4 regions of the Bacillus sp. Medicinal_06 genome follow, and region 1 is predicted to be linked to each of the others. Evidence: riboswitches for the same ligand, from Rfam matches in the RefSeq annotation. Region 1 holds a riboswitch; each other region holds the start of a gene.

Region 1 (7,559 bases):
TACTTCAATTGCTTTTCTTTGTACATCATAATCTGAAAATTTTCCTGTTCCTAATAAAAGTCTAGAATTGAATGTAAATGGTCCAATGTTTAACATAATCAACCGCCTCCTACGAAAGTTACAATCTCAATTTGGTCTCCATCAAAAACAGATACGCTTTGATGGTCTTCTTTTGTTAAAATATCTGTATTGCGTTCTACTACAACAATCTTTGTATCTAATCCTAAATGCGTAAGCAGTTCTGCTACTGTCTTAACACTCCCAGGTACCTCTACTTGCTTACCATTAATTTTTAAGTTCAAGCTTCCATCCCCTTTCTAAACCGTTTTAGAAAGCAATGAATCTAGTAAATGACTCCCCTGCTTTCCTTCTATTACATCTGCCATATATTGACCAGAAACAGGACTTAATAAAATTCCGTTTCGGTAATGGCCTGTACAAGCATACAATCCCTTTATTTCCTCATGCGCTCCCATATAAGGAACTTCGTGATTAGATTGCGGGCGTAACCCCGCCCAAGCACTTTCCCATTCTGCTTCTTTCAAAGCTGGTAAGATTGTATAAGCACGCTCTAGTATTGAAGTGATACTTTCTGGTTGTACAGATTTATTAAAGGTATGAGGCTTCATTGTTGCTCCAATTACATAACGTCCACCACGTTTTGGCGCGATATAAAATCGTTCTTGAAAAATAGGAGATTTTAGTAGGGGTTTACGGCTCTTTACAGCAACAACTTCTCCTTTCACAGGGTATGTACCCCACTCTTTATCAAAATGATGAAGAAGTTTTGTGCTCCATGAGCCCCCGGCAATTACTACCTTTTCACATAGAATCATACCTTCATTCGTAATAATCCCTACTACTCGATTGTTCTCTATTTTGATATCAAATACTTCTGTTTGTTCATATATATCAGCTCCAGAAACGGCTGCAGAATGCGCAAATGCTTTCGTAAGTTCCGGCGCAGTGACATGACCATCTTTCGGATAGTATACAGCCCCCATAATGGATGAAGAGAGGAATGGCTCTTTTTCACGAAGCTCATCCCCGGTCATAAAATATGATTCTTCACCTGTTTTCTGTTGCCAGCCCATAATATCTAGTATTCTTGCCTTCTCATCTTCAGTTTGAGCAATACGATAGATACCTTTCTCTTCATACCCAATATCAATACCCGTTTTTTCACGTAACGTTTCTGCAAGTTGCGGAAATATTTCACGGCTTTTCCTAGCAAGCTCAAATAGTGGATCATACGCATCCCACTCCGCCTGTACACCAAGCAAACCTGCCGCTGCTTTAGAAGCTTCAGATGCAATTCTTTGTTTCTCAACAATCACCACTTGGTATCCTCTTTCCGCTAGAAAATGTGCAACTGAACTACCCATTACACCACCGCCAATAATGGCTACATCATATACCTTACTCATGATTTTCCGCCCACTTTCTTATTGTTTCCTTATACAATCTTGCTTTCTCGTATGGAGTACGATTACTGACAATTCCAGACATAACAGCAATACCACTCACACCAGACCGAAGAACCTCTGCTGTATTTTCAGGTGTTACCCCTCCAATAGCTGTAATCGGTATCGTTAATCGCCTTGCCATATCTGAAATTTCTTCTAATCCTCTTGCCGGAACGCCCCTCTTACAATCCGTTGGAAATACATGGCCATAAACAAGAGAATCTGCACCGTTTTTGAAAGCTGTTATCGCTTCTTCCAAAGAATGCACAGAATACCCAACATGCAAATACGAAAACTTTTCTTTCACAGACCTAACATCTGCACTTCGATATCCCAATTGGACGCGAGGGATATGTAATAAAATTGCAATATCGATTCGGTCATTTATCACAAGCTTAGATGCTGGAAAGCCCCTCTTTAGGAGACCTTCCACACCTTCATACAACTCTTTCGTACTTTTTTCTCGCTCACGAATATGCAAATAATCAATCTCACTCTCAATTTGCATCGCTACATTCGTTAACTCTTCGAATGTCATCTGACCATTTGAGATAACATGGAGCTCGCCTTTCATATTCACTCGCCTACTTTAAAATATTTTCAAATAATTCATTGGCAGGAATGCTTTCTTTTGTCATTCCTTTTTCTTTCAACCATTTATTTTGTTTTTCCCATGACTCTTTTGTGTCTGATAAAAATGGCTCATCTTTCGTTTCCATTTTCTCTAATAAAATTTTCATACTTTCTTTTTCAACTTCCGGAACAAGCGGGAAGTTTTCTTTTTCTTGATGATCTAATAAAATATTTAGTGCTTCATCTGGGTTTTTCTTCATGAAGTCGTAGCCCTTTTTCGCACCACGTAAAAATGCTTGTAATGATTCTTTATCTTTCTTCAATGTTTTATCACCTGTGACAAAAACAAGTTCATGATAATTTGGTACACCATACTCAGCTGGATTAAAGTATGCTGGCTCATGGCCTTGATGGCGCATAACAGGAACTTCATGGTTAATGTAAGCACCTGTGACAGCATCTACCTTTTTCGTAATTAACGCCGGCACCAAATCAAATCCAACATCTACTACTTTCACAGCACTAGGATTTCCACCAGCTTCTTTTACCATCGTTTTTAAATATGCCTCACTTAAAGGTGTTCCAGAATAACCAACTGTTTTACCTTCTAAGTCTTTTGGTGATTTAATACCTGCTGATTTTAACGATACAACATGATTTAGTGGTGAACGGACCACAGCTCCAATTGATTTCACTGGAATTTGTTCATTTGCTCTTGCGATGACAACATCTGGCTGATAGTATAGACCAACTGTTACTTTTCCTGCTGCCGCTAACGTTAATGGATCGGTTGGATTAGATGGGAATTTAATATTCACCTTTACTCCTTCTTCTTTAAAGTAGCCCTTTTCAATCGCTGCATAGATAAAACTATGAACCGCGTTTGGATACCAATCGAGCATCACTGTAATTTCTTTCTCTTTCTTTTGCTTCTCTAATACTGAATTGCTAGAACATCCTGCAATCATTACAACTAATAATGTAAACACAAAGATGCGCTTGAATAATTTCATGAATGTTTCCTCCAACTAATGAATTTCTTTTCTAATATCGAAACGAGTAATACAAAGAAAATAGCTAGTAATGATAACAGTACAATCGGTGCAAATACGCCTGCCCCATCTAACTGCGTCATCATTCGTTTACTAAAGTATCCTAAACCCGCTTGTGCACCAAGCCACTCGCCAATCGCTGCTCCAATTACACTAAGCGGAACAGCTATTTTTAAAGCAGAGAAAAAGTACGGAAGTGCAGATGGCAATTTTAACTTTAGAAAAATATCTTTTTTCGTTGCACCATATGTAACTAAAAGCTCCTCCCATTCCTTTTTCGTACTGCGTAACCCATCATACGTATTTACGGCAATTGGGAAAAATGTAATCAAAACGGTCACAACTACTTTGCTCCAAATTGAATATCCAAACCATAAAACAAACAATGGTGCTAGCGCTGTAATTGGAATCGTTTGTGATGCAACTAGTAACGGATAAAATGCTCTTTCTATCCATGTGCTAGCATTCATTAACATCGCGAGCCCCACACCAAGTACAATGGAAATAACAACTCCTATCAAAACCACGTATAACGTTGCCGGCAAATGAACTGTAAGCAATATATCTTGCAACGCCCACATTTTCGCTAGAATTGCAGTAGGAGATGGCAATATGTACATCTCGTCAACAATTCTAGCTCCCACCTCCCAAGCTATGAGCAGTATGCTACTTAAAATCAGTGCAGGTAATAACTCTGTCACACGCTTCATACGAGCACCTGCCTTTGCAGCATACTAAGTAATTCATCTTTTAAAGCTAATATCTCAGGTTTATGCAAATCTTTTCTTGAGCGATCTATTCCAAGTGGTACAATACGCTCCGTCAAAGTGGTAATAGGCTGCTCGGTCACAACTAAAATTCGATTGGAAAGAAAAAGCGCTTCCTCCACATCATGTGTGATAAATAAAATTGTTTTTTGCCACTGTTTCCATTGTTCAAACAACCATTCTTGCAACGTTGCTTTCGTTAAAGCATCTAATGCGCTAAAAGGTTCATCTAACAACAAAACGTCCCCGCCTGTTAATAAGGTTCGAATAAAGGATACTCGTTGCCGCATACCACCTGATAAATCTTTCGGATATTTGTTCTCGTATCCTTGTAAACCAAATTGTTCTAACAGCTCTTTTGCTTTTACATGTGCTTCTTTTTTCTTTATCCCCTGGCACTCTAACGGCAATGCTGCATTTTCAATAATCGTTCTCCACGGCAGAAGCATATCTTTTTGTGGCATATACCCTACAGGATGACTCGTTGTTTCTGTCAGTTGAATATTTCCAGCCGTAGGTTCTTCTAATCCTGTAATTAAACGAAACAATGTACTTTTGCCACAGCCACTCGGCCCAATAATGCTAACAAACTCTTTTTCTTGCACGGAAGCATCTAGACCGTTTATGATTGGCTTTTCATCATAATGAAAGGAAACATTATGAAATTGTAGTATGCTCTTGCTCCTCAAAACCCCACATCTCCTTACGATACGCCATATCCCAGAATAAATACTCAAATCGGCTAGAATATAAGAAAATCTCTTCTAATCTAGCTAGCTCTTGTTCAGATTTCCCTTCAGCTAGTTCATTTAATAAATCCATTAGCCAAATGCAAAGACTTCCATACTCTTCTGAGCTATATCCTTGAATCCACTCTCCGAAGAACTCATGATCCCTCGCTCCTGGAATATCATTTAAACGCTTTCCAATTTCCCAATAACTCCACATACATGGAAGAAGAGCCGCAATTAACTCTGCAAGCGTGCCATTTTGAGATACTGACATCATATAGTTTGTATACGCTAAATTTTTAGCAGATGGCTTTGCTTCCTCCATCTCTTGTATAGAAATACCAAGACGTTTTGCATACTGTTTATGAATCGTCATTTCTCCATTTAAAATACCATCTATTTGTTCTGCAAATTTCCCCATCACATATGGATTCGTTGCCTTTACAACTCCAATTGCATAAACCTTCGCATAGTCTAGCAAATATAAATAATCTTGTACGATGTAATATTGGAATTTGTCTTTTTCTAACGTGCCATCCCCCATTCCAGTTACAAATGGATGGTTATGACTTTTCTCCCAAACAGGCTGCACAGTTTCAAATAACCTCTCACAAAATTTCATTTATATTTCCCCTTCCTTTATATCTATTTATTAAAATAAAAAACCACTTCTATATAAGAAGTGGTTCAGCAAATAAAAATACATTTATTCGTTGCTCCACTTCCCTTCGCTAGTATTACCTAGATCAGGTCCGTAAGGGTTAAGGATTATTCCTCTCTCAGCATGCAAAGCACCCCTAGTGGTTTTCACTATTAAATTGGCAAATAAAAAAGCCCCGTTTCTTTACGCAAAGAAACGGGGACCTAATGTTCATGTCCGAATTGCTTCCCTACGCTAGCATAATCTAGATCAGGTAGTAAAAGGATAAAAGACTTTCGGTCTTACTCTCAGCTGGCAACACCAGCTCTCCTAGCACAATATGAAATTACCATAGTCAGTATAACATTGTCATGTGTTATCAGCAACTGTTTTAAATTAGCATGGCACTTAAAAAGGATCTGGTCGCTTCTATGCATAGGCGGATTCTCTTCCCCACCTAAAAACGTTCTTCTTCCATTTTTTCAATTTGTATTTCTATATTTATTCTGAAAATACTATATAACTCCATTTTGATTTTTCGACATATGAGCTACGGCTATGAAAGCAAAAACAATTCTCCATTTATCCCCACTTTTTGTTTTCACACGGCATGGGGCAGAAAAAGGCCCTGACCGCTTCTATCCATGGACGGATCCTCTCTCCCACTCAAAAAGAAAGGTTTTATGTCGATTTTTTAACTGATATTTATATAATTATCTTTTATCCAAACTCTAATGATTGTTTATCTGTTATTCTTGTAATATATTTCGATTCCATTAAAAAGTCGTTATTTTTTTCACATATCATATTACAGTTATGTGAACAATGCACAAAATATTATATCTTTATACTATAATAAAAAATATATTAATACATCGATGGGGGGCTAATATTAGATGAAACAGAAAGCTACAGCTTTAACGGCAACTACTGTCGCAGTCACATCTCTACTTCCATCCATAAATCAAGTAGACACACGTACTGCAGCAGCCCAAGAATTGCCTACACAAAACATTCAACATATAAAACCAGGCCCAGAAATATTATATTTGAATAATAGGATAAATACAAGAGATAAAACTAACTCCTTAAAAAAAACAAATATTGCGTTTACTAAATATACTGAACGGAACAATAGTTATATCGTAAATGCCAATGTGTTAAATATTCGTTCTAAACCAAATATCAAATCCTCTATTATTGATAGATTATCCAATGGTAAATTCATCTCCGTCCAAGAAACAAAAGGGGATTGGTATAAAGTCTCACATAATGGGCAACAAGGATATGTAAAAAAAGAATTTGTATCTCATACATCAGAAGCATTAGTAAAAGGGGTTACAATACAAAATGAATCTTCCTTTTACGTTGCTACACCTACCTTAAAAGTCCGCCGTGGAGCTGGAACAGATACTGCTGTAATTGGGGCTTTACAAAACGGAACACAAGTCACTGTTATAGAAACAGTTGGTACCTGGTACAAAGTTCGCTTCGGAACATCTTACGGATTTGTAGCAAAGCATTATATTATTCAAAAACAACCACAAACGAGACAAGCCGCTCCTTCTATTCCTGCTGTTTTTAAATTCCCTACTCAAGGAACGATTAGTTCTACATTTGATATGCGCTGGGAACAAATGCATTATGGTATAGATATTTCCGCACCAGGTAATGTTTCAATTCATGCAGCTGCTGCAGGTAAAGTTATAAAGTCTTATTACTCTGCTAGCTATGGAAATGTCGTATTTGTAGCACATCATATTCGAGGTAAACTATATACAACCGTTTACGCTCATATGAAAGACCGTTCAGTACAAGTTGGTGATCAAGTTCAAACCGGGCAATTATTAGGATATATGGGAAATACAGGTCATTCATTTGGACAACATCTCCATTTTGAATTACATAATGGTGAATGGAATTTTGAAAAGACAAACGCAGTAAATCCACTGCCTTATTTGGTTCGGTAATATTATATGTCACGTAATATACCATTAATAATTGAGTATATAGCTTTTCTCGGTTTAATCTGTTGCTTAGTCATTTACAATACGAACCTTGTCTTTTTGGGTATCGTCATCTCATTTGTTGCTATTGAATCATTGATGGAAGCATTCAAAATTCGACTGAAGAAACAAATTTCTCATATATATACTGCATTTATTATTATAAGCGGCTTAATAACAAATATTATTTATAGTGGTTTTCATATGGCTGCTATATTCCCTGTATTTTTTATAGGGGTGCTAACCATCATTTCCCAATATATTTATATTCCTGAACACCGTAAGAACCAACAAGAAGCTTAGAACAGCCTTCTACATTTACGA
Region 2 (7,559 bases), on a different contig from region 1:
TTCTTTTGTAGGCGGCCTGTCTGGAATAACCGGTTTATGATCTTTCCGATCTGTATATCCTCGGTAATCACCATGATACGATTTACGTGAATCAAATATATCATTTAATATACTCGCCATAATATATCCTTGTAAAAAGGACGGGTGATAATTTTGACGAACGTATTCTTTATTACTAATTTCAATTAATGTATCAGACGGTTTTTCTTTATCCTTCTGAAGATTATATAACTTATCAGAATAGACAAGGAACATCTGATTTTCATCTTCTTTAGATACTTGCTTCGGCTTTTTCTCATCAATCAGTTCTTTTGCAACTTCTGGAACTGACCGATTAGCAGCCCTATACACATAAGATTCTTGCTTACCATCTTTTGCGACGGATTCTAGTGGATAACGATCTTGAATCGATTTTTCACTTTGACACCCTGATAAAGCATATCCAGCAATTACAAGTAATGTAACGATGGCAAGTATAGGGATTACGAATGATTTAATCATGGTAAACAATCGGTTTGACATGATTACGCCCCCTTACGTTGCCCTTATAATTTGTACATCAGCAGGAAGAATCGATTCTCCCTCATACATCATTGTACGTCCGTCTTGCCACTCAATGCGAAGTAGCTGCCGGTTATCAGATTGAAACTCCCACACATATTGTTCATCAGAGACAGCAAACGGTGTTTTTCCCATCACAACAACACGTCCGCTATATTGTTCTTCCATATGATACTCGATATCATCCATTTCAATTGTCGTTGGAATCTCATCTATCGAATCTAACCGGCCATCAATTGGTGTATACAACTTATAATACGTACTTTCACGATTTTCAATTTTTAAATAGCGAATTGTTTTCCCGTCCTGTAATGTTAAGACAATTTCATTCCGAGAATGCATGCTTGTTTTTCCGATCAATTCATACATCACTAATGAAACTTCAATCATATCGCCAGGGGCTAACGTGAGTAACGATTTCTCTGGTTTCACAGGCTCTGGACTTTTTATTATATTTTTAATACGTTTAAATAAACTCATGATGTATCCCTCCTTTTCTCGTTATAGACAAGCTGCTAAAATGAGGGCTCCAACAATATGTAACGAACCAGCTAATAAAGCATGTGCGACATGACCTTGCTTCGTTCCCTCTTCTAAATCTAAACCTGCTACTTTTTTCAAAATCAGTTCAATAAACATCTCTACAACTAATAAAATAACGAATGAAACCGCTGACGCAAGGAGCGCCTGCCATAAATCATTTGCTTTCGTAATTGATTGTGACAAAATATATCCTTGTGCAAAAAGCTTCATAATAAAACGTGTTGTAACCGCCATATTACCTTTTTTAATCTCTGTCAAATCGTTATATTTCGTAAAAATAGAATCAACCCACATAAGTGCAAATAAAAGAACAGCACTTGCTCCTGTCCATACGAGCATGGCTAACACATTCATCCATGTCATACAAAAACCTCCTCCTAGAAAAATAATAAGAAAACCGACATGATTGCTTTCCATGACATGCCGGTTTCTTTATCTACTATATATCTATTTTGATTTCCCGCATCTAAACTACAGCTTTGAAAATAAAAACAGGTTTCCTCTCATTCCCTATTTCTGTTCTCACACGGCATGGGATCCAAAAGAGCACTGACCGCTCCTACACACGGCCGGACACTCTCTTCCACCCAAAAAAGAAAGGTTTTTAGTCCTTCATTTATATATTATTATTTCTCATACTGCTTCATAATACGTGCTAATTCATCATCCACAGCTGAATTTTTATTTAAAGCTGCAAATTCCTCATCTAACGACTTTTCTTTTTTGTAAATTTCGCCGCTTGCCTCTGCTTCAGCTTCTAATTGAAGAGCTTTTTCTTCCATACGGCTTAGGCCTGCTTTTGCAGTATTGGCATCGAATCCAGACATTGCTTGATTAATGCTCTTTTGCGCCTTCGCAGCATTCACACGCGCTACAAGTGTTTCACGTTTATTTTTCAGCTCGGTTAATTGCTTACGCATTTCTTCTAACTTCGCACGAAGGTTATCAGCAGCTGCTTTATTTTGCTCATAGCTCGCTTTATATTCATTCATCTTTTGCTCTGCATTTTGCTTTTCCTCTAAAGCACGGCGCGCAAGATCAATATTATTCGCTTGAACAGCCATATGTGCTTGTTCTTCACGTTTCTTTACAAGTGCTTCTTGCTCTTCAAATAATAATTTAAACTTTTTCTCAAGCGCGATTTGAGCTGCTACACTCTTCTCAGCTTCTTGTACATCTTGCTGCATATCGCGTAAATATTGATCTGTCATCTTCACTGGATCTTCAGCTTTTTCAATTAGTGCATACACATTTGACATCGTTAAATCTCTTAATCGTTTAAATACAGACATTCATATTCCTCCTATGGATTACCTTATATTTCAAATTTACTTCCGGAAAAACTTTCCTTTACAGTAAGAATATTCATTTCCAAAGCCTACGTGTACATTATATCAAAACTAAGATGTCCTTACATGTTATTTACTAAATATACACCCTATAATCTGACATTGTTATTGCAATATGTACCCAACACCATAACTTTCATCTATATATTCTCTCCTTTCCATGATATTTTCAGCTCTTTTCAATACATTACATAATTGTAATGTTACTGTAAGCTAACTCGATAGTTAGAAAAACGTTATTCTTATAAAATGAAATCAGAAGCGAGATGAAACAAAAAAACAATTTTGCTTCTCTAAATTTAAAAAACAATACATTTGTATTTACTATAACGTATAGAAAAAGGAGACAAGAAAATGAAAAAATTAGTAGGAATCGGGTTAGCAGCAGCAATTTCATTAGGAGCGTTATCAGGTTGTTCTTTATTAGGTGAAAAAGCAAATGGCTTAGTATTATACGGAACGGATCAACAAGTCGAGCAAATAGCAGATAAGAATAAAAAAGATGTAAAAGAAAAAGATGTATATAAAATGAAACTTGCAATATTAGAAGATAAGAAAGTACTTGTAATGGACAAAAAGACTGGTGAAGAACTAGTGAAAAAAGAACTACTTAAGAAAGTAGAAAAAGATGACACAAAAGCAATCGATAAACTACCAGCAGTAACAGCGGATCAAGGTGTATTATTTGCGAAAGAAAAAGTAGAGAATGCGACAATTGATGGAGCGAAATTAAAATATGAGAGTAACACAATCATCGGTGATGGTCGTTCTTATGCAGATATGTTTGCAATTGTTGATGATGCTGCATATGGTAATGTGAAGGGCGAAGAGAAGACTGTAGGTGTACTAAAATTTGATAAAGACCCTAGTAAAGAATTACCTGGAGCAAACGGAGTAGAGGCTTCACAACTTGTAAAAATTAAAAAGTAGGTCATAAAAAAGCTTTGCGAAATTCGCAAAGCTTTTTTCTATTTATTCACGACCTGCTCCATATCGGGACTACAACTCTTTGACTGACATGATTTATTCAAGGAACACGCTGCACATTTCCCTTTTTTACTTCTCTTTACAAAATTGAATAATGTATATCCTGCATAACCAAAAATGACAGCTCCAATTACAATATTGACTATCATTATGATACATCCCCTTCTAGAATCCAAGCATGGATCCGACTTGGTATATAACGAGCGTTAATGCATAAGCAATGATAAGTGGATAAACAACAGAGAAAATCGTCCATTTTATAAACCCTGTTTCACGACGAATCACAGCTACTGTTGCTAAACATGGAACGTATAACAAAATGAAAAACATGAACGCATAGGCTGATAATGCAGTATAGTGCGCCCCCATTACATTTCCAAGCACATCTTCTTTCACTGCATAAATAATCGCCATTGTTGAAACAACAACTTCTTTTGCTAAAAATCCTGTTAAAAGCGATGCTGCCGCTTGCCATGTTCCAAAACCGAGCGGTGCTAAAATTGGTGCCACGAACCCACCAATCATCGCTAAGAAACTATCTCCCATATCTACACCAAATCCAGATGGACCAGCATAGTTGAGTAACCAAATGACAACAGACCCACCAAAAATAAATGTACCAGCTTTACGTACGAAACCTTTTCCTTTTTCCCATGTGCTCAGCCACAATGTTTTTGCTTGTGGCATACGATAAGGCGGAAGCTCAATCACAAAAATAGACTTTTCTTCTTTTAAAACAGTCATAGACATTACCTTTGTAACTAATAGCGCAAGTACAATCCCTGTAATGTATAAAGAGAACACGACAGTCGCTTGGCTATTCGGAAAAAAGACTCCCGCAAATAATGCATACACAGGTAACCGTGCTGAACAAGACATAAATGGTGTTACTAAAACAGTAAGCAGCCTCTCTTTCTCTTGTTCAATTGTTCTTGCTGCCATAATGCCTGGTACGTTACAACCAAAACCGATAATCATTGGAATAAACGCCTTCCCATTTAAACCGAAGAATTCCATAATCCGGTCCATAACAACTGCAATTCGTGCCATATATCCTGAGTCTTCTAGTAATGAAATAAAGAAAAAGAGTGCAAAAATTTGTGGGACGAATACTAATACAGCACCAACACCAGCAATAATCCCCTCTGTAACAAGCGCTTGAATAAAATCAGAGGCACCAATAGTTGTTAAGCCCGCTGTTACCCAATCGGTGAGTTGCCCACCGAAAAATTCATCAAGCATATCCGACAAAGGCGTCCCAATCCACGTAAACGTAACCTGAAAAATAAAAAACATAACTGCTAAAAAGATTGGAAGTCCCAAAACTTTATGTGTAATTAACTGGTCAACTCTTTCCGAAAAAGGAACCTTTCCTTCTTTTTCATGCTGAATGACATTTGTTTTGAACTTTTCAATATACGCTGCACGTGTATTATAAATATGCTGCTCTAATGTACCATCAAGTTCTTCTTCCAGATTAGAGCGAATTGCCACAAGTTCCTTATAAATCGGTAATCTACTCACTTCTTGTTCCACTACTTCATTATTGCTTAAAAATTGAATTGCAAGCCATCTTGGGTGTTCATAATTTTCCTTAGTTAAAAATCCCATAATCTCTGCAATTCCTACATCTATTTTTTCACCATATGAAAGAACGAACGGCTTTTTCTCTTTTTTATCACTCTCATGCAAAGTAGCAAGTAACTCTTCACAGCCTTTCCCGCTTCTCGCAACAACAGGAACGACCGTTACTCCTAATATTTCTGATAATCTTTTTACATCAATAACAATCCCGCGCTGCTTTGCAACATCGATCATATTTAACCCAATTGAAACTGGCTTACCAAATTCCAGCAGTTGCAATGTTAAATGCATATTGCGCTCAAATTGAGAAGAGTCAACAATATTCAGCATATGTTGAAATTCTTCTTTTAATAGAAAGTTTGTAACGACACCTTCATCACGCGAGACAGGATTTAAATCATATACACCTGGTAAATCAATTAATGTCCCTTGCTTATTCTTTAACTTACCAATCTTTTTTTCTACCGTTACCCCGCTCCAGTTTCCCACGTATTCATAGGAACCAGTTAACGCATTAAATAATGATGTTTTTCCTGTGTTCGGATTCCCTAGCAATGCAACCTTATTCACGCTAATTCCACCTTTATCATTTTCGCGTCACAATGACGAATACTAATTAATTGCCCACGGCATTCTAGTGTACATGGTCCCTTGAACATCGCTTTTTGTTTTACACGAAGTTCACTTCCTTCAGAAAGACCAAAAGCAGCTAATCTCCGCTTTAACAACTTATCTAACGCCTGTATATTTTTCACTAGTGCCTTTTCACCTATTTTGATGTCAACTAGACTCATAATCCCCCTCCTCAAAAGAGAATGATAATTATTTTCAGATAAATTATATCATATTGCATGAATCACTCACTATAGCATTCCCCTACCTATTTGTTAACATTTTTGAACAATTCTATTTTCATACTTTTTCCGTTATATAAATACCCATTTGCCATTCTCATCCATTTCAATTACAATGAATCTAACAATCAAAGAATCTCGTTATCACAGGGGGAGCCTCGTTGCTGAGAGGGAATATAATATTCCGACCCTTAGAACCTGTTAGTTAATGCTAACGTAGGAATTGTGCAAACGTCGAAATACATCTACCCCATCATTTTTTATTTACGTATTTCATATCTCCCTATGATACATTATTCTTTTTTTGTGCAACTTGGATTTAGGGGGAATGACAATATGCGTAACACCAATTTACAAGCGATGATTGAATCTGCAATCCTGGCAGCCTTTGCCTTGATCATCGACATTTTACCACTATCAATTAAACTTCCAACAGGCGGTTCTGTTTCATTTGCTATGATTCCTATTTTTATTATCGCTTACCGCTGGGGATTCAAAACGGCTTTCTTAGGAGGCTTGATTTGGGGACTGCTGCAAATTGTAGTCGGAGATGCTTATATTTTAACGCCAGTGCAAGCATTCATTGAGTACTTCGTTGCCTTTGCTTTTGTCGGCTTTGCCGGTTTATTCTATCGTCCCATTCAAAAAGCACTTGGAACATCCAGTCCTAGTAATGAACCATCTAGTCTAGGTAGTCGCAAAGATAAATCTTCACCAAAAAACAATCAGGGGAAAAAAGTGGTCGCTTATATTATCCTTGCTACATTTGTTGGTAGCTTTGCACGTTATTTCTGTCACTTTATTGCCGGTGTTATCTTCTTTGGAAAATACGCACCGCCAGGACAGTCAGCTGTTCTTTATTCATTGATTGTTAACGGTAGTACGATGCTTGCTTCTTTCGCTTTATGTACAGTATTATTACTCCTTCTATTTACAACAGCGCCACGCTTATTCAAAAGTGCAGGTGTATATAATATAAACACAAAAAAGAAGAGTGCTTAAATGGCGCTCTTCTTTTTAATTTAGTGAGTTATATCAATGCTCTATTTCACATTCTCTCATTCTAAATAGCTAAAGACAAAAATACTGTAATCTCATTTTGAATCAGTAGCAATTAATTTTGCCTCAATAATATATCGATCCGGGGCATCGCCTATGTAATCAAATGGATAACAAGTCGTCAATGTTAATGTTGGTGCTTCTTTCTTTACAATAACTGTGCGATCATCAGCATCTGTAATCCATATTTTTTGAATTTCATACGAGTAAATTTTATTATCATATTCCACGATAAGATGATTTTTTTCTTTCAGCTCTCCTAATTCTGTAAATACAGTATCACGATGTCCACTTAATACAGTATGTCCTCCTTGGGGTGGTACTGTTGTCATATCACTAACAAACATACCTACACCTTTTTTCAATGTAGTATTATTCGTCCCCCAGTATACCGAAAATTTCTTTTTGATTTTCGGTATACTTAATATAGCTACTTTCTCTCCTTCTTTGTGTTGGATTTGAGAAGAGGGTACTTGAGAATTTGCATTTGTTTCAGTAGCAGTGTCTTTTGATGTTATCCTTTCAAACTGCTTGACCTCTTCTATCGTTAAATCTTGCGCCGAACTTTTTCCTTTGTACCATTCAAAAGAGTAATAAGCACCAACAAGAATACCAATTATCA
Region 3 (7,559 bases), on a different contig from region 1:
TGCAAAGACCGGATGTTCCAAAGCGAGTAAAAGCAACTATTATTGGAGCACTTGCTTACTTTATTGCTCCAATTGATGCGATTCCGGATTTTTTAGCTGGAATAGGTTATACGGATGATTTAGGTGCATTAACTGCTGCACTTGTGCAAGCGTCTATGTATGTAAACGAAGATGTAAAAGAAAAAGCACAGATGAAATTAGCGGATTGGTTTGGTTCGGATATAGACACATCGTTTATCGATCAAAAATTAGATCAATAGGTGAGAACTGTCAGAAATGGCAGGGCAAACATTAGCGGGGAAGTGTACTATGCCATCAGGAAAAACACATACGAAAATAAACTTACTCTCTCTTCCGATTGTTTTGTTTATGCTTGTTTCGTATGGACTAACAAATTTTGATTTTTTACTCACTTTTGCGATAGGGTTTTTAATCGGCACGTTTTTCTTAACACCAGATTTGGATACTCATAGTAACGCCTATAACAAATGGGGCTTGCTTCGTATTTTTTGGTATCCATATCAATGTGTGATGCCGCATCGTTCTTTCTTAACACATACGATTATAATTGGTGATCTCATTCGTATATTGTATATGCTTCTCGTCTTCTCTCCATTCCTATACATATTAAATAAAACGGTACTAGACGGAAGATTACTTGAGATTGCAAGGGAACATGATGTTGCTTTAACAACATTTGTAATTGGAGTTATTGCTGCGAGTGCACTCCATATTATAGCGGATCGATTGAACACGCGCCGAAAAAAGCTTATGAGACGAAAGAAAAAAAGAAGAAGAAGGTAGAGCACTTGCGAATTGCAAGTGCTTTTTCTTTTTTGTACTAAACGTGTTCATAAGACTTTTAATCAAACGTTTGTTTAAAGTGAAATACGTCAGAGTGACAGGATTTTCAGTCGTTAATCAAACGTTTGTTTAAAATAATGAGGGGAAATGAAATTGACTTTTTTCCTATTATAGGACTTATCCGGAATTGTGATTTAACAAAAAAATTAGAAAATTAGCTTAAAAAATCTTTTTAAATCAAAAATGATATGATAAAGTAGAAATACAATCATTGAAAACGTTTTCCTAAAACGTTTTTTATTTTAGGCTTAAAGGTATGATGACCGGATAGTCTATTGATAGGATTATAAAGGTTTTAAAACAGGGGATTACAGAAAGGGAGAGGACAATGGGGACATGGACACAAGTTTACGATCCGTTTGGTAACATTTGGATTTCGGCAGCGGTAGCACTTATTCCAATTATCTTTTTTTTCTTGGCGTTAGCAGTGTTTCGTATGAAGGGGTATGTGGCAGGTTTTATTACAGTTGTATTAACAATTTTAGTTGCGTTATTTGCGTATAAAATGCCGTTTACAATGGCGATGGCAGCAACTGGATATGGCTTCCTATACGGGTTATGGCCAATCGCATGGATTATTGTGATGTCGGTATTTTTATATAAAATTTCTGTCAAAACAGGACAGTTTGATGTGATTCGTGCATCGGTACTATCGATTACGAATGACCATCGTTTACTCGTTATTTTAATTGGTTTTTCATTTGGTGCATTTTTGGAAGGGGCAGCTGGATTTGGTGCACCGGTAGCAATTACGGCAGCGCTTCTTGCAGGTCTTGGTTTAAATCCGTTATATGCGGCTGGACTTTGTTTAATTGCAAATACAGCGCCGGTAGCGTTCGGAGCAATGGGAATTCCGATTACAGTTGCGGGGCAAGTAACGGGTATTGATGCTCATAAAATCGGACAAATGGCAGGACATCAATTACCATTCTTATCATTATTTGTTCCGTTCTTTATCGTATTTTTAATGGATGGCTTCAAAGGGGTTAAACAAACATGGCCTGCATTATTTGTAGCAGGTAGTTCATTTGCAATTACACAGTTTATTACAGCTACGTTTTTAGGACCAGAACTTCCGGATATTACATCAGCACTTGTCAGCTTAGTGTGTTTAGCATTATTCCTAAAAGTATGGCAACCGAAAGAAATTTATCAATCTAATCAAGCGAACGCTGAAGTGGCAGCGACAACAACTGCGACATCTATGCCAAAATTAACGGCAGGAAAAGTTGTAAAGGCTTGGTCACCATTTATTATTTTGACAGTGATGGTTGTGATTTGGAGTCAAGGATTCTTCAAAGCGTTATTTGCTCCAGGCGGGGCGTTGGAAAGTCTTGTCTTTAAGTTTCAAATTCCAGGTCTGCACAATTTAGTAATGAAGGCAGAACCAATTGTAAATAAACCAACGCCTTATGATGCAGTATTAAAGTTTGATATTCTATCAGCAACAGGAACAGCGATTTTAATTGCGTGTATTATTTCAATCCTTGTACTTAAAATGAGCGCAAAACAAGCAGTTGAAACATTTAAAGAAACATTACAAGAATTAAAAATGCCAATTCTATCTATCGGTTTCGTATTAGGATTCGCATTCATCGCAAATTATTCTGGTTTATCGTCAACACTCGCGTTAGCATTAGCAGGAACAGGTGGATTATTCCCGTTCTTCTCACCATTCCTTGGCTGGATCGGCGTATTCTTAACAGGATCAGATACGTCGGCAAACGCATTATTCTCCAACCTGCAAGCTATTACAGCGCAGCAAGTTGGCGTATCAGAAGTATTACTTGTTGCGGCAAATACAACAGGCGGTGTAACAGGTAAAATGATTTCTCCGCAATCGATTGCAATAGCTTGTGCGGCAGTAGGATTAGCGGGAAAAGAATCTGATTTATTCCGCTTCACAGTAAAACATAGTCTATTCTTCGTAATCATTGTTGGGATTATGACATATGTACAAGCTTATTATTTAACTTGGATGATACCGTAAATAAGAAAAAGATGCCCGGGCGGGCGCGTGCGGGCATCTTTTTTGAGATATCGGCGATTTTTTAAATATATCGACTGTTTCTCTAAATATATCGGCGGAAACTACTAACATATCGACTATTCGACAAAGGATATCGACCAACATACAAAAAACGACACATAAAAATTAAGATTCATTTGTTTGCATTTTTCTGATTATCGTGTATGATAAGAAAGTATTGAAAATTAAATCAGTGATAAACTAGGGGTGCCCAAGAGAAGCTTGGGCTGAGAGAGAAGTGCGAGAACTTCTTAACCCTCTGGACCTGATCTGGCTCGTACCAGCGTAGGGAAGTTAACGGCTTTACATAACGATGTCTTTATGAGCCAGGTCCTTGTTTTACTATGGACCTGGCTCTTTTTATTTTGGCATGCGCTGGCCACAAGTTTAATCTCGTCCTTGTCACATGTAAAGTGGAGCCGACTGTTTAGCCCTGACGGCTAAAGTTCTTCCGTACAGAAAGTGTTTTTTACTTTCTTGTGCGGAAGGTTTTTAGATGTGAAGGGCTAGGAGGCGAAGCTGGATCACAAGAAAAGCGGAGGCGGCTCGTTCAGAATGAGAGGGGGATGGAGCTTCAGCCGAAGAGGCGCAGTTTGCCTCGGCGGAAGAAGCGAAGCCCCCGCCCATTCTAGCCGCTGAAGTAAGAATCGAATTGTCCAGAAGATGGCCCAAGACTCTGAGCAAGTTAGATTCAACTGAAATGATAAAGGGGAGGAAACACAAATTATGAAGCAATCTGTTTCAGCTAAGCAAATTGAATTGAAGTCGAGTTTACCAGGGAGTAAGAAAGTCTATGTTGATGGTCCGCATGAAGGTATGAAAGTGCCGATGCGTGAGATTGCACAAAGCGATACAAATGGTGTACCAAATCCACCAATTCGTGTTTATGATACAAGTGGTCCATATACAGATCCTGAGTACAAAGTAGAGTTGGAAAAGGGAATTCCAACGCCACGCCGTGGTTGGATTGTTGACCGCGGAGATGTAGAAGAGTATGAAGGACGCGAAATGAAACCGGAAGATGATGGTGTGAAAGTTGCATCTAATCATACACCTGTGTTTCCGCAAATGGATCGTAAACCACTTCGCGCAAAAGAAGGTGCAAACGTAACGCAAATGCACTATGCTCGCAAAGGTATTATTACATCTGAAATGGAATATGTTGCGATTCGTGAAGGGGTAGAGCCAGAGTTTGTTCGTAAAGAGATTGCGGAAGGACGCGCCATTTTACCAGCAAACATTAACCACCCAGAAGCAGAACCGATGATTATCGGACGCAATTTCCACGTGAAAGTAAATGCGAATATTGGGAACTCCGCAGTTTCTTCTTCTATCGCAGAAGAAGTTGAGAAGATGACATGGGCAACACGCTGGGGCGCAGATACAATCATGGATCTATCAACAGGGAAAAATATTCATACAACTCGTGAATGGATTATTCGTAATGCTCCTGTACCAGTTGGAACAGTGCCGATTTATCAAGCGCTAGAAAAAGTAAACGGAATCGCTGAAGACTTAACGTGGGAAGTATACCGTGATACGTTAATCGAACAGGCAGAGCAAGGCGTTGACTACTTTACAATTCACGCTGGCGTGCTACTTCGTTACATTCCAATTACAGCAAAACGTACAACAGGTATTGTTTCACGTGGTGGCTCGATTATGGCGCAGTGGTGTTTATTCCATCATAAAGAAAACTTCCTATATACTCACTTTGAAGAGATTTGTGAAATTATGAAACAGTACGATGTTTCCTTCTCTCTAGGAGATGGATTACGTCCAGGGTCGATTGCGGATGCAAATGATGAAGCGCAATTCTCTGAGCTTGAAACACTTGGAGAATTAACGAAGATTGCTTGGAAGCATGATGTTCAAGTCATGATTGAAGGACCAGGACATGTACCAATGCATTTAATTAAAGAAAATATGGATAAAGAGCTTGAAATTTGCCAAGGAGCACCATTCTATACGCTTGGACCTTTAACGACGGATATCGCACCTGGGTATGACCATATTACATCGGCAATTGGTGCGGCGATGATCGGCTGGTTTGGTACTGCAATGCTTTGCTATGTAACGCCGAAAGAACATTTAGGCTTGCCAAACAAAGATGACGTTCGAGAAGGGGTTATTACGTACAAAATTGCGGCACATGCAGCGGATCTTGCAAAAGGACACAAAACAGCGCAGCAACGTGACGATGCACTTTCAAAAGCTCGTTTTGAATTCCGTTGGCGCGATCAATTTAACTTATCTTTAGATCCTGAACGTGCAATGGACTTCCACGATGAAACATTACCAGCAGAAGGAGCAAAAACAGCTCATTTCTGCTCAATGTGTGGTCCGAAGTTCTGTAGTATGAGAATTTCACACGACATTCGTGAATATGCAAAAGAAAATGATTTAGAAACAACAGAAGCAATTGAAAAAGGTATGAAAGAAAAAGCAGAAGAGTTTAAAGAAGCTGGTAGTCACTTATATCAATAATTGAATTTGAGATTTTTCAGGGAGTTTATTTTCTCTCTCCTTCCTTTGTGTTTGAGATGGGGGAAATATGTACTGCTCCCAAACACCTCTTTACTTGATTGATCACATGTACCTAACTTAAATATAGAAGAAGCCCCCTTTGCTAAGACGGTAGCAAAGGGGGCTATTATTATTTTTCCTTTAGGAATGTTCGATCCTTTAAGAATAAATTCCAGAAGAAAATAAAGCCTGGAAGTAAGATGGCGATGCCGATTGCATAGAGGATGAGCAGCGCATAGAATGTTTCTTTCGTTGTAAAGCTTGTAAATACAGTAACATCCGGGTAAATGATATATGGTAAATGCGCGACGCCATAAGCGTAGCTTGCAAATGCATACTGTGCAACAACTGCTAAAACAGCGATGCGCGGCCAGCCAAGTGAATCGTATTTTTTATTTGTCCACCAAAGGGAAGAATACCCGATTACAAATAAAATAATGGAGACTGTGAACCAAGGGAACTGTTTAATTAATCCTTGCATGAGCCAATGTGTTTCTGGATCCATTACAACAAGGGCGATGATGGCCGTAACGAGTGTTGCTGGACCAAGTATGATGGCATTTCGTCTGTAAACACGGTAGGTATCCTCTGAACGCTGTTCTCTCGCAAAGTCAGCTAAAAAAAGAGAGGACAGAAATAACTCAGAAGTTAATCCGAATAACATATACCAATAAATTACTGGACTCGATAAAAGTTTCCCATATAATAGAACTTCTTTTCCGCCAGAGGTCGTAATATAAGCACCTTCTGTAACAGGTAAAACTGTAATTAATAAGGCCGGAATTAAGAGGCCTGTAATACCAGAAATAGAGCGAAGAACATGTTCATATTTGGGTACAGAATAAGCAAACACCATGAATGTACTGCGAATGGCAACGAGAACTAAAATTAATGTTACCGGCACAAACATGACTGTTGCGAGTGTAAAAGCTGCTTTTGGAAAGAAGCCAAGGAATGCAACAACGACAAAGACGAGAAATGTATTTGTTACTTCCCATGTTGGCGATAAATACCGATTGGCAAGTTTTCCAGCTAGCGTCGAGTGCTTCGCGTATGCCATACCCCAAAATCCAGCCCCAAAATCAATGGAGCCTAAAATGCTGTATACGAAGATAATGGCCCATAAGATAATAATCGCAATACTTGCCTCATGCACGAGGATCTCCTCCTTGCTGCACTAAATCATTTTTTAGCGGATGTCTTTTAAAGAACGTCCGCAGCACGAAAATTGTTAACGCGCCAAGTCCGATATACAAAATGATAAATAAAATGAATAAAGGTCCAACAAAGTCAGCACGTGTTGCAGCATCAACTGTACGTTGCATACCATAAATGGTCCAAGGCTGACGTCCACTACAACTGAAAATCCAACCGAATTCAATACCGAGTATCATAATCGGCCCGCATGCAGCAGTTGCCCATAGCAGCCACTTCGGTAACTTTGCTTCTTTTTTTCGATAGATAAAATACCAATATAAAAGGGCAATGGTTGCTACAGCAAAGGTGAATACGGCTGTACCAACCATTAAGTTGAACAGTGTATGTGTATAAAACGGTGGCCATGTTTCTCTTGGGAATTCATTAAGCCCTTTTACAACGGTATTAGGGTCTAAACCAACGAGTAAGCTGAGCATATTCGGAATTTCGAGTGCATAGTTTAGCTCAAGATTTTCAGGATCAACAACTCCACCAATGGATAGGGGAGCATGTGATGTCGTTTGAAATAAAGCTTCAGCTGATGCGAGTTTTTCAGGAGAATGCTCATGTAAGGCGATGGCTGATTCATGTCCAGAAAGCCACATAGTTGCGCCTGTAATAAAGGTAACAACAAGTCCTAAAAATAGTCCTTTTTTATGATAAGCAATCTCCCTTGCGCTCACATTTCGTTTTAATAATTTAAATCCAGCGATAGAAGCAATGACGGCTGCTCCGGTTGCATAAGCTGTAATGACGACGTGAAAAGAGCTTGTGAAAAAGCTGGGATTAAAGAATGCTTTCCACGGGTCAACGTTAAAAACAGAGCCATCGGGATTCATAGAAAAGCCTGCTGGTGTATTCATCCATGTATTTGCTGAAGTAATTAACACGGCGGATGCAGTTGCACCAAGCATGACAAAAAAAAGTGAGATTAATCTCATGA
Region 4 (7,559 bases), on a different contig from region 1:
GTGTTTGTGTTTGGATCACAGCATATCGCGATGATGAATACAAATATTAACTTTCTTATATCGATAAGTTTAATGGTTGTATTTTCGCTATTCCTTTATAAGTTTCTCTTCAAGAGGGAAGGCAACAATATTTACTTCTTATTGTTAATCGGATTAATATTTGGTACATTCTTCCAAAGTTTATCTTCCTTTATGCAAGTGCTCATTGATCCAAATGAATTTCAAATTGTACAAGGAAAAATGTTTGCTAGTGTAAATAACGTAAAAACAGAGTTACTTGTAACGTCTATTATCGGAATTGTATTAGTTATTGCATATGTGTATAAGGAACTGAAGTTATTAGATGTATTATCACTAGGAAGAGAAGAGGCTATTAATTTAGGTGTAGACTACGATAAAGTTGTGAAAAAACTGTTAATTGTAATTGCGATTCTAGTTTCTATTTCTACAGCATTAGTTGGACCAATTACATTTTTAGGATTACTTGTAGTTAACGTTGCACGTGAATGTTTACGTACATATCAGCACAAATATTTAATAGCAGGTTCTATCTTTATTAGTATTATTGCTCTAGTAGGAGGACAATTGATTGTTGAAAGATTGTTTGAATTTAATACAACTTTAAGTGTTATTGTGAATTTTGTTGGTGGAGTATACTTCATCTATCTTCTATTAAAGGAGAGCAAGACATGGTAGAAGTAAGAAATGTATCAAAACAATATGGAAATAAAAATGTTGTTGAGGATGTCTCTATTAAAATAGCAAAAGGGAAAATAACATCCTTTATTGGGCCGAATGGAGCTGGAAAAAGTACAGTTCTTTCGATGATAAGTAGGTTATTAAAAAAAGATTCTGGTGAAATTTATATAGAGGATAAAGAAATTGGCGAATGGAATAGTAATGAACTTGCCAAGAAAATCTCTATTTTAAAGCAAACAAATCATATTAATTTAAGACTTACAATTCGGGAATTAGTTAGCTTTGGAAGATTTCCATATTCACAAGGCAATCTATCAAAAGAAGATTGGAATCATATTGAAGAAGCAATCCGTTATATGGAGCTTGAAGATATTCAATATAAGTATTTAGATCAGCTCAGTGGTGGGCAACGGCAAAGAGCATATATTGCGATGGTCATTGCTCAAAATACAGAATACATTTTGCTAGATGAGCCGCTTAACAATTTAGATATGAAACATTCTGTCCAAATTATGAAAGTGCTGAGACGCTTAGTTGAAGAGCTTGGCAAAACAATTGTAATTGTCATTCATGATATTAACTTTGCTTCTTGTTACTCCGATCGCATCGTTGCTTTGAAAGATGGAAAAGTAATGAAAGAGGGAGCAACACATGAAATTATTGATCCGGTTGTTTTGAAAGATATTTACGATATGGATATTCATATTGAAAAAATAGCTGGCAATAATATATGTATTTATTTTTCATAGTGGAAGTTATTTTGATAGTAATAACTTACTATCGACTTAAAATAATTTTAAAAATTTTATAGAGGTGAAGGAAATGAAGAAATTAGCAATGCTATTATTAACTTTCATGCTTGCTATTGTAGCTGTAGCATGTAGCAATAATGCTTCTTCTGATAAGAAGACAGAAGCAAGTGAAAGTAAAGAAATTACGATTAAGCACAAATTAGGAGAAACAAAAGTTAAAACAAACCCGAAAAAAGTTGTCGTATTTGACTTTGGTTCATTAGATACATTAGATAAATTAGGTGTTGACGTAACTGGTGTACCACAAAAGAATATACCAAAATACCTTTCTAAATATGAAGATAAAAAGTATACAAACGTTGGTGGTTTAAAAGAGCCAGATTTTGAAAAAATTAATGAAATTAATCCAGATTTAATTATCATTTCTGGAAGACAATCTGATTCATACAAAGAATTTGAAAAAATTGCTCCAACAATTTATGTAGAACAAGATACAAAAGATTATATGAAGTCATTTAAAGAAAACACAGAAATGTTAGCAAAAATTTTCGGTAAAGAAGATAAAGCGAAAAAAGAAATTGCAGCAGTTGAAAAAGATATAAAAGCATTAAATGAAAAAGCTACGAAAAGTGATAAAAAAGGTTTAATTATCTTAGCAAATGACGGTCAAGTAAGTGCATATGGTCCAAATTCTCGCTTTGGCATTATTCATGACGTATTTGGTGTGGCTCCTGTGGATACAGAACTTAAAGCGGATACTCATGGTAATAAGATTTCATTTGAATATATCTTAGAGAAAAACCCAGATTACTTATTTGTAATCGATAGAGGTGCTGTTGTTGGCGGTAAATCTTCTGCAAAACAAGTTGTGGAAAATGAAATTGTTAGCAAAACAAATGCTGCGAAAAACGGCAATGTAGTTTACTTAGATGCAAACTACTGGTACCTATCTGGTGGCGGTCTTGAGTCTGTATCAGCGATGGTAAAAGAAGTATCTAAAGCCTTAAAATAATAAGATGAGAAACAGTGATAGGATTCATTTCCTATCATTGTTTTTTTATAAGAAAGTAAAGAACTTGTTATTTTACGAGAATAAGAGTAGACTCTGAAGTAGATGAATAAGAGCACATGGGAGTTTGCGGATGCAGACTGAGAGTACGGCTAAACCGCCCGTTGACCATTGGAACCTGTTGGATAATGCCAGCGTAGGGAGAGTGTAAGCAGCACATGTTCAGGCACTTTGCATACGCGAAGTGTCTTTTTGTGTATCTCCCATAATAAAGTTAGGGGATGAAAAGAATGAATATACAAGAAATCGCAAAAGTAGTGGGGAAAGTAAGAGAATTCAATCCACTTGTGCATAATATTACAAATGTCGTTGTAACAAACTTTACAGCTAATGGTTTACTCGCATTAGGAGCTTCACCTGTTATGGCATACGCAAAAGAAGAAGTGGCAGAAATGGCAAGCATTGCCGGAGCACTTGTTTTAAATATGGGTACACTTCGTCCTGAAGAAGTAGAAGCAATGTTACTTGCTGGGAAATCAGCGAATGTGCATCACGTACCAGTATTATTTGATCCAGTTGGTGCAGGTGCAACTTCTTATCGAACAGAAGTTGCAAGACATATTCCGAGTGAAGTGAAACTAGCGATGATTCGCGGGAATGCAGCAGAAATTGCTAATGTTATCAATGAAAAGTGGGAGATTAAAGGTGTTGACGCTGGTACTGGAAATGGTGATGTTGTCGGAATTGCGAAACAAGCAGCAGATGAACTAGATACAGTCGCTGTTATTACAGGAAAAGAAGACATTGTAACAGATGGTGAGCGAACAATCATTGTTCGCAATGGTCATCCAATTTTAACGAAAGTGACAGGAACAGGCTGTTTATTAACTTCTGTAATGGGAGCATTTGCAGCAGTTGAAAAGGATTATGTAAAAGCAGCGGTTGCAGCATTAACGTTTTATGGGGTAGCAGCGGAAAGAGCTGCAAGTAAAACAGTAGAGCAAGGACCAGGAAGTTTCCAAATTGAATTTTTGAATCAGTTAGCAAACACTACTAAAGGTGATATTGAACAACATGGAAGTATCCAAGAGGTGCAGTAAGAAGGGATGAGAGGAATGGCACGTATTGATCAACAACAAATGTCAAAATTATTGCAAGTATATTTTATTATGGGGAGTAATAACTGCAAGCGGGATCCATTACAAGTAATGAAGGAAGCGTTAGATGGCGGAGTGACGCTTTTTCAATTTCGTGAAAAAGGTGAAGATGCTTTAACTGGAGAAGAACGAGTGCGTTTTGCAAAGCAGTTACAAGCGCTTTGCAAAGAATATGATGTACCTTTCATTGTGAATGATGATGTAGAACTAGCAATCGAGTTAGAGGCAGATGGTGTTCATATCGGACAAGATGATGAAGGAATTACATCAGTTCGTGAAAAAATGGGAGATAAAATTGTCGGGGTATCTACTCATACAATAGAAGAAGCTCGTTTTGCAATTGCAAATGGCGCGGATTATTTAGGTGTGGGTCCAATTTTTCCAACGAGCACGAAGAAAGATACAAAAGCGGTACAAGGAACGAAAGGCTTGCGGCATTTTAGAGAGATGGGAATTACAGTCCCGATTGTTGGAATTGGAGGGATTACCGTTGAAAATGCTGCTTCTGTTATAGAAGCGGGGGCAGATGGAGTTTCGATTATTTCAGCGATAAGTTTAGCAGATTCACCTTATGAAAGTACGAAAAAAATGACTGGTCTTTACTGACAGTCATTTTTTTGTGGAGGATATGCTATATATCGTTGAAACTCCGATATATAGAAAAACACTGATTATAGAAATGGCTCTTTTTTACAGAATAAAATAAACTATGCCGCTCAAACTAGGATATATGAATACATCTTGTTTCGGAGGGTACAACATGATTTCATTACAGGATATTGTAGCTGCTCATGAGAAAATGAAAGGCATTGTCCATATGACACCGCTAGATTATTCGAGCACGTTTAGTGAACTATCACATAATGAAGTGTATTTAAAGCTCGAAAATTTACAAAAGACAGGTTCTTTTAAAGTGCGTGGTTCTTATAATAAGATGGTTTCTCTTGATAAAGGTGAATTAGAAAATGGAGTTGTTGCAGCATCTGCTGGAAATCATGCACAAGGTGTCGCCTATTCTAGTAATATGCTCGATATTCCCTGTACGATTGTGATGCCAAAAGGTGCACCGCTTAGTAAAGTACTTGCGACTAAGCGATATGGTGCACATGTAGAGTTGCAAGGTGATGTATTTGATGATGCATTAGCTTATGCGCTAGATTTGAAAGAACAAACAGGAGCGAAATTTGTACATCCATTTGATGATGATGCTGTAATCTCTGGTCAAGGGACGGTAGGGTTAGAAATATTGCAGCAGCTTGAGGACGTCGAAGCTGTTATTTGTCCTGTTGGTGGTGGCGGTTTAATTGCAGGTGTTGCAATGGCGATTAAAGAACAAAAACCGTCGGTGAAAGTATATGGTGTACAAGCGCTTGCTTGTCCCGGGATGAAGCAATCCTTCAAAGAAAAGAAAGTGATTACTGTGGAATCTTCACCAACTATGGCAGATGGAATTGCAGTGAAAAGACCAGGAGAACTTACATTTCAGCTTGTAGAGCGATATGTAGATGATATTTTTTGTCTGGATGAAATGGAAATTGCGAGAACGATGTTAATGTTATTGGAACGAAATAAATTATTAGTGGAAGGTTCGGGTGCTAGTTCATTAGCTGCTTTGCTCTATCAAAAAATTCCTGTGAAAGAGAAAAAAGTGGTGTCGATTTTAAGTGGTGGAAATGTTGATGTTAACTTTATTACTCGTATTATTGAACATGGGATGGTTGAAGCGGGCCGCTTTGTTCATATTGCAACAATGATTAAAGATAAACCAGGACATTTGCAACATTTACTCGAAATTGTAAAAAGTTTTGAAGCAAATATATTACATATTCATTTAGAGCGGATTGGAACAAAAGTGTTTCCAGGATATGCACAGCTCCATTTGTCATTAGAGACAAAAGATAAAAACCATATTGAAGAAGTATTGAGTGGGATAGAAAAGAAAGGATATAACGTAGAAATTGTTGAATGAACAATTTCTACGTTTGATGAAATGAAAAAGCACAAACTTTATTCAGAATAAGTTTGTGCTTTTCTATGTTAAAACATAATTGAAATAAGTAGCATCCCAATTCCAATCGAAGCAAACGTTGCGACAAGACCAGGAATCATAAAGCTATGATTTAATACATATTTACCAATGCGTGTTGTTCCTGTACGGTCAAAGTTAATCGCAGCGACAATTGTTCCATAGTTTGGAATGAAGAAATATCCGTTTACGGCAGGGAACATCGCAATGAGAAGTGCTGGTGAAATACCAAGTGATAATCCAAGAGGCATTAAAGCACGTACTGTAGCTGCTTGGCTATACAGTAAGATAGATAGGATAAATAACGCAATAGCGAATAACCATGGTGCACTTGTTACTAGATGTTGAATGGATCCTTGAATCATATTTAAGTTTCCGTTAAAGAATGTGTCTCCCATCCAAGCGATACCGAAAATTGCAACAACAGCTGTAGCACCGGCTTTAAAGACATTTCCAGATACAATGCTTTCTACATTTGGTTTACAGAAGATAATAATAAGAGCAGCAATTGTAAGCATGACCATTTCGATTGTATTTGGCATAGAAAGACGAACTAATTTTCCGTCTATCATCCATCCTGGACGAAGTACTTCGAATGAACCAAGAAGAACAACAAGAACAGTTGCGAATAAGAAAAGAATAACAGATAATTTGGCACCTTTCGCACCGATAAATTCTTTCTTTTCTTCAAGTTTAGGAATCATACCTTCTTTTAAACGCTTTAAGTATTCTGGATCTTTATTTAACTCTTTGCCCATTTTGCTTGCAACGAAAGCTGCTAACATACAAGCAATAAAAGTAGAAGGAATACTTACTTTTAAAATATCTAGCAATGTAATTTTATAATCAGCTAGCATTGCTAATAGAGCCACAGTTGCAGCAGAGATTGGACTTGCTGTAATTGCTTGTTGTGAAGCGATAACGGCAATTGACATCGGGCGTTCCGGTCTAATTCCTGATTCGCGTGATACCTCTGCGATAACAGGAAGTACGGAATAGGCAACGTGTCCAGTTCCAGCACACAATGTAAATAAATAAGTTACAATTGGTGCGAAGAATGTGATGCGCTTTGGATTTTTACGAAGTGCTTTTTCTGCAAGATGGACAAGGTAATCCATTCCGCCCGCAGCTTGCAATGCACCGGCAGCAGTAATGACTGCTAAAATCATCAGCATAACGTCAATAGGAGGAGCGGTAGGTTGTAAGTGGAAGACAAAAACGAGGATTGCCATACCAACTCCACCCATTACTCCTAGGCCGACTCCACCAAGGCGTGCACCGATAAAAATGCAGACTAGTAAGGTAAGAAATTGTAGCCAAAACATAATAAAATACCTCCAAAATTCATATGGTAAGATATTTTTGAATAATTTAATTTGAGTGATAATTATTAAATTAAACAAATGAAGTGCTGTTATATAAACCTTTTTTATTATATAACACATAAAAAGTAACATTCATTATATTTAGTAAAATTATTTTAAGAAAATGTGAAATGAGGATATTAAGAGAGGAAAAGAAAAAAGCAGAAACGAGTTTATTCGTTTCTGCTTTTTTCTTTTAAAGAATGCTATTGTTTTCTTTTATATGCACAAAAATATTAATAGTAAAGATAATAATGGAAAGAACAACAAGAATACTTCCACCAGCAACAAAAGGGATAGCTGCATGGTAACCGTAAATTTCAAAGGCAAGTGCAATCATCATAATCGGTAGTCCGATATTTAAGAGCCAAAAATGTAATTTACCAAGTTTTGAGGTGCCGGCTTCTTTAAAAATATAATATAAAATACCAGCTATCATCATAGAAGTCCATCCTAGTAATAAAACATGCACATGAACTGCGGTCAATTTGAAATTAGATGAAATTGACATGAATAATCCCATACAAACACCGATGACAAAATAAATAGAAG

Evidence for each region. Region 1 has a riboswitch for thiamine pyrophosphate ahead of tenA (thiaminase II). Riboswitches for the same ligand answer to the same signal wherever they lie in the genome.
Region 2: linked by a shared signal. The riboswitch ahead of thiT (energy-coupled thiamine transporter ThiT) and the one ahead of tenA (thiaminase II) in region 1 are both predicted to bind thiamine pyrophosphate.
Region 3: linked by a shared signal. The riboswitch ahead of thiC (phosphomethylpyrimidine synthase ThiC) and the one ahead of tenA (thiaminase II) in region 1 are both predicted to bind thiamine pyrophosphate.
Region 4: linked by a shared signal. The riboswitch ahead of thiM (hydroxyethylthiazole kinase) and the one ahead of tenA (thiaminase II) in region 1 are both predicted to bind thiamine pyrophosphate.

The regions. Positions count from the first base shown of each region.
Region 1 is NZ_JBWYHD010000004.1:2,764-10,322, reverse strand. Features, by position in the region: gene AC1M36_RS10330 (thiazole synthase) at 1-96, opposite strand, end outside; gene thiS (sulfur carrier protein ThiS) at 99-302, opposite strand; gene thiO (glycine oxidase ThiO) at 318-1,427, opposite strand; gene tenI (thiazole tautomerase TenI) at 1,420-2,040, opposite strand; gene AC1M36_RS10310 (ABC transporter substrate-binding protein) at 2,051-3,052, opposite strand; gene AC1M36_RS10305 (ABC transporter permease) at 3,049-3,801, opposite strand; gene AC1M36_RS10300 (ABC transporter ATP-binding protein) at 3,798-4,547, opposite strand; gene tenA (thiaminase II) at 4,516-5,211, opposite strand; TPP riboswitch at 5,296-5,398, opposite strand; TPP riboswitch at 5,460-5,571, opposite strand; gene AC1M36_RS10290 (SH3 domain-containing protein) at 6,126-7,199, shown strand; gene AC1M36_RS10285 (hypothetical protein) at 7,206-7,538, shown strand.
Region 2 is NZ_JBWYHD010000002.1:57,375-64,933, reverse strand. Features, by position in the region: gene AC1M36_RS03965 (DUF4247 domain-containing protein) at 1-522, opposite strand, end outside; gene AC1M36_RS03960 (DUF4178 domain-containing protein) at 535-1,041, opposite strand; gene AC1M36_RS03955 (DUF350 domain-containing protein) at 1,063-1,467, opposite strand; gene AC1M36_RS03950 (PspA/IM30 family protein) at 1,731-2,396, opposite strand; gene AC1M36_RS03945 (lipoprotein BA_5634 family protein) at 2,808-3,383, shown strand; gene AC1M36_RS03940 (FeoB-associated Cys-rich membrane protein) at 3,422-3,589, opposite strand; gene feoB (ferrous iron transport protein B) at 3,606-5,594, opposite strand; gene AC1M36_RS03930 (FeoA family protein) at 5,591-5,818, opposite strand; TPP riboswitch at 6,018-6,119, shown strand; gene thiT (energy-coupled thiamine transporter ThiT) at 6,215-6,880, shown strand; gene AC1M36_RS03920 (class D sortase) at 6,973-7,559, opposite strand, start outside.
Region 3 is NZ_JBWYHD010000006.1:328,932-336,490, reverse strand. Features, by position in the region: gene AC1M36_RS17040 (YkvA family protein) at 1-260, shown strand, start outside; gene AC1M36_RS17035 (metal-binding protein) at 310-804, shown strand; gene lldP (L-lactate permease) at 1,193-2,854, shown strand; TPP riboswitch at 3,087-3,202, shown strand; gene thiC (phosphomethylpyrimidine synthase ThiC) at 3,620-5,380, shown strand; gene AC1M36_RS17020 (cytochrome d ubiquinol oxidase subunit II) at 5,550-6,575, opposite strand; gene AC1M36_RS17015 (cytochrome ubiquinol oxidase subunit I) at 6,568-7,559, opposite strand, start outside.
Region 4 is NZ_JBWYHD010000010.1:19,785-27,343, reverse strand. Features, by position in the region: gene AC1M36_RS21365 (iron chelate uptake ABC transporter family permease subunit) at 1-696, shown strand, start outside; gene AC1M36_RS21360 (iron ABC transporter ATP-binding protein) at 690-1,448, shown strand; gene AC1M36_RS21355 (siderophore ABC transporter substrate-binding protein) at 1,522-2,463, shown strand; TPP riboswitch at 2,570-2,680, shown strand; gene thiM (hydroxyethylthiazole kinase) at 2,751-3,560, shown strand; gene thiE (thiamine phosphate synthase) at 3,576-4,223, shown strand; gene ilvA (threonine ammonia-lyase) at 4,378-5,586, shown strand; gene AC1M36_RS21335 (anaerobic C4-dicarboxylate transporter) at 5,655-6,968, opposite strand; gene AC1M36_RS21330 (cytochrome-c oxidase) at 7,204-7,559, opposite strand, start outside.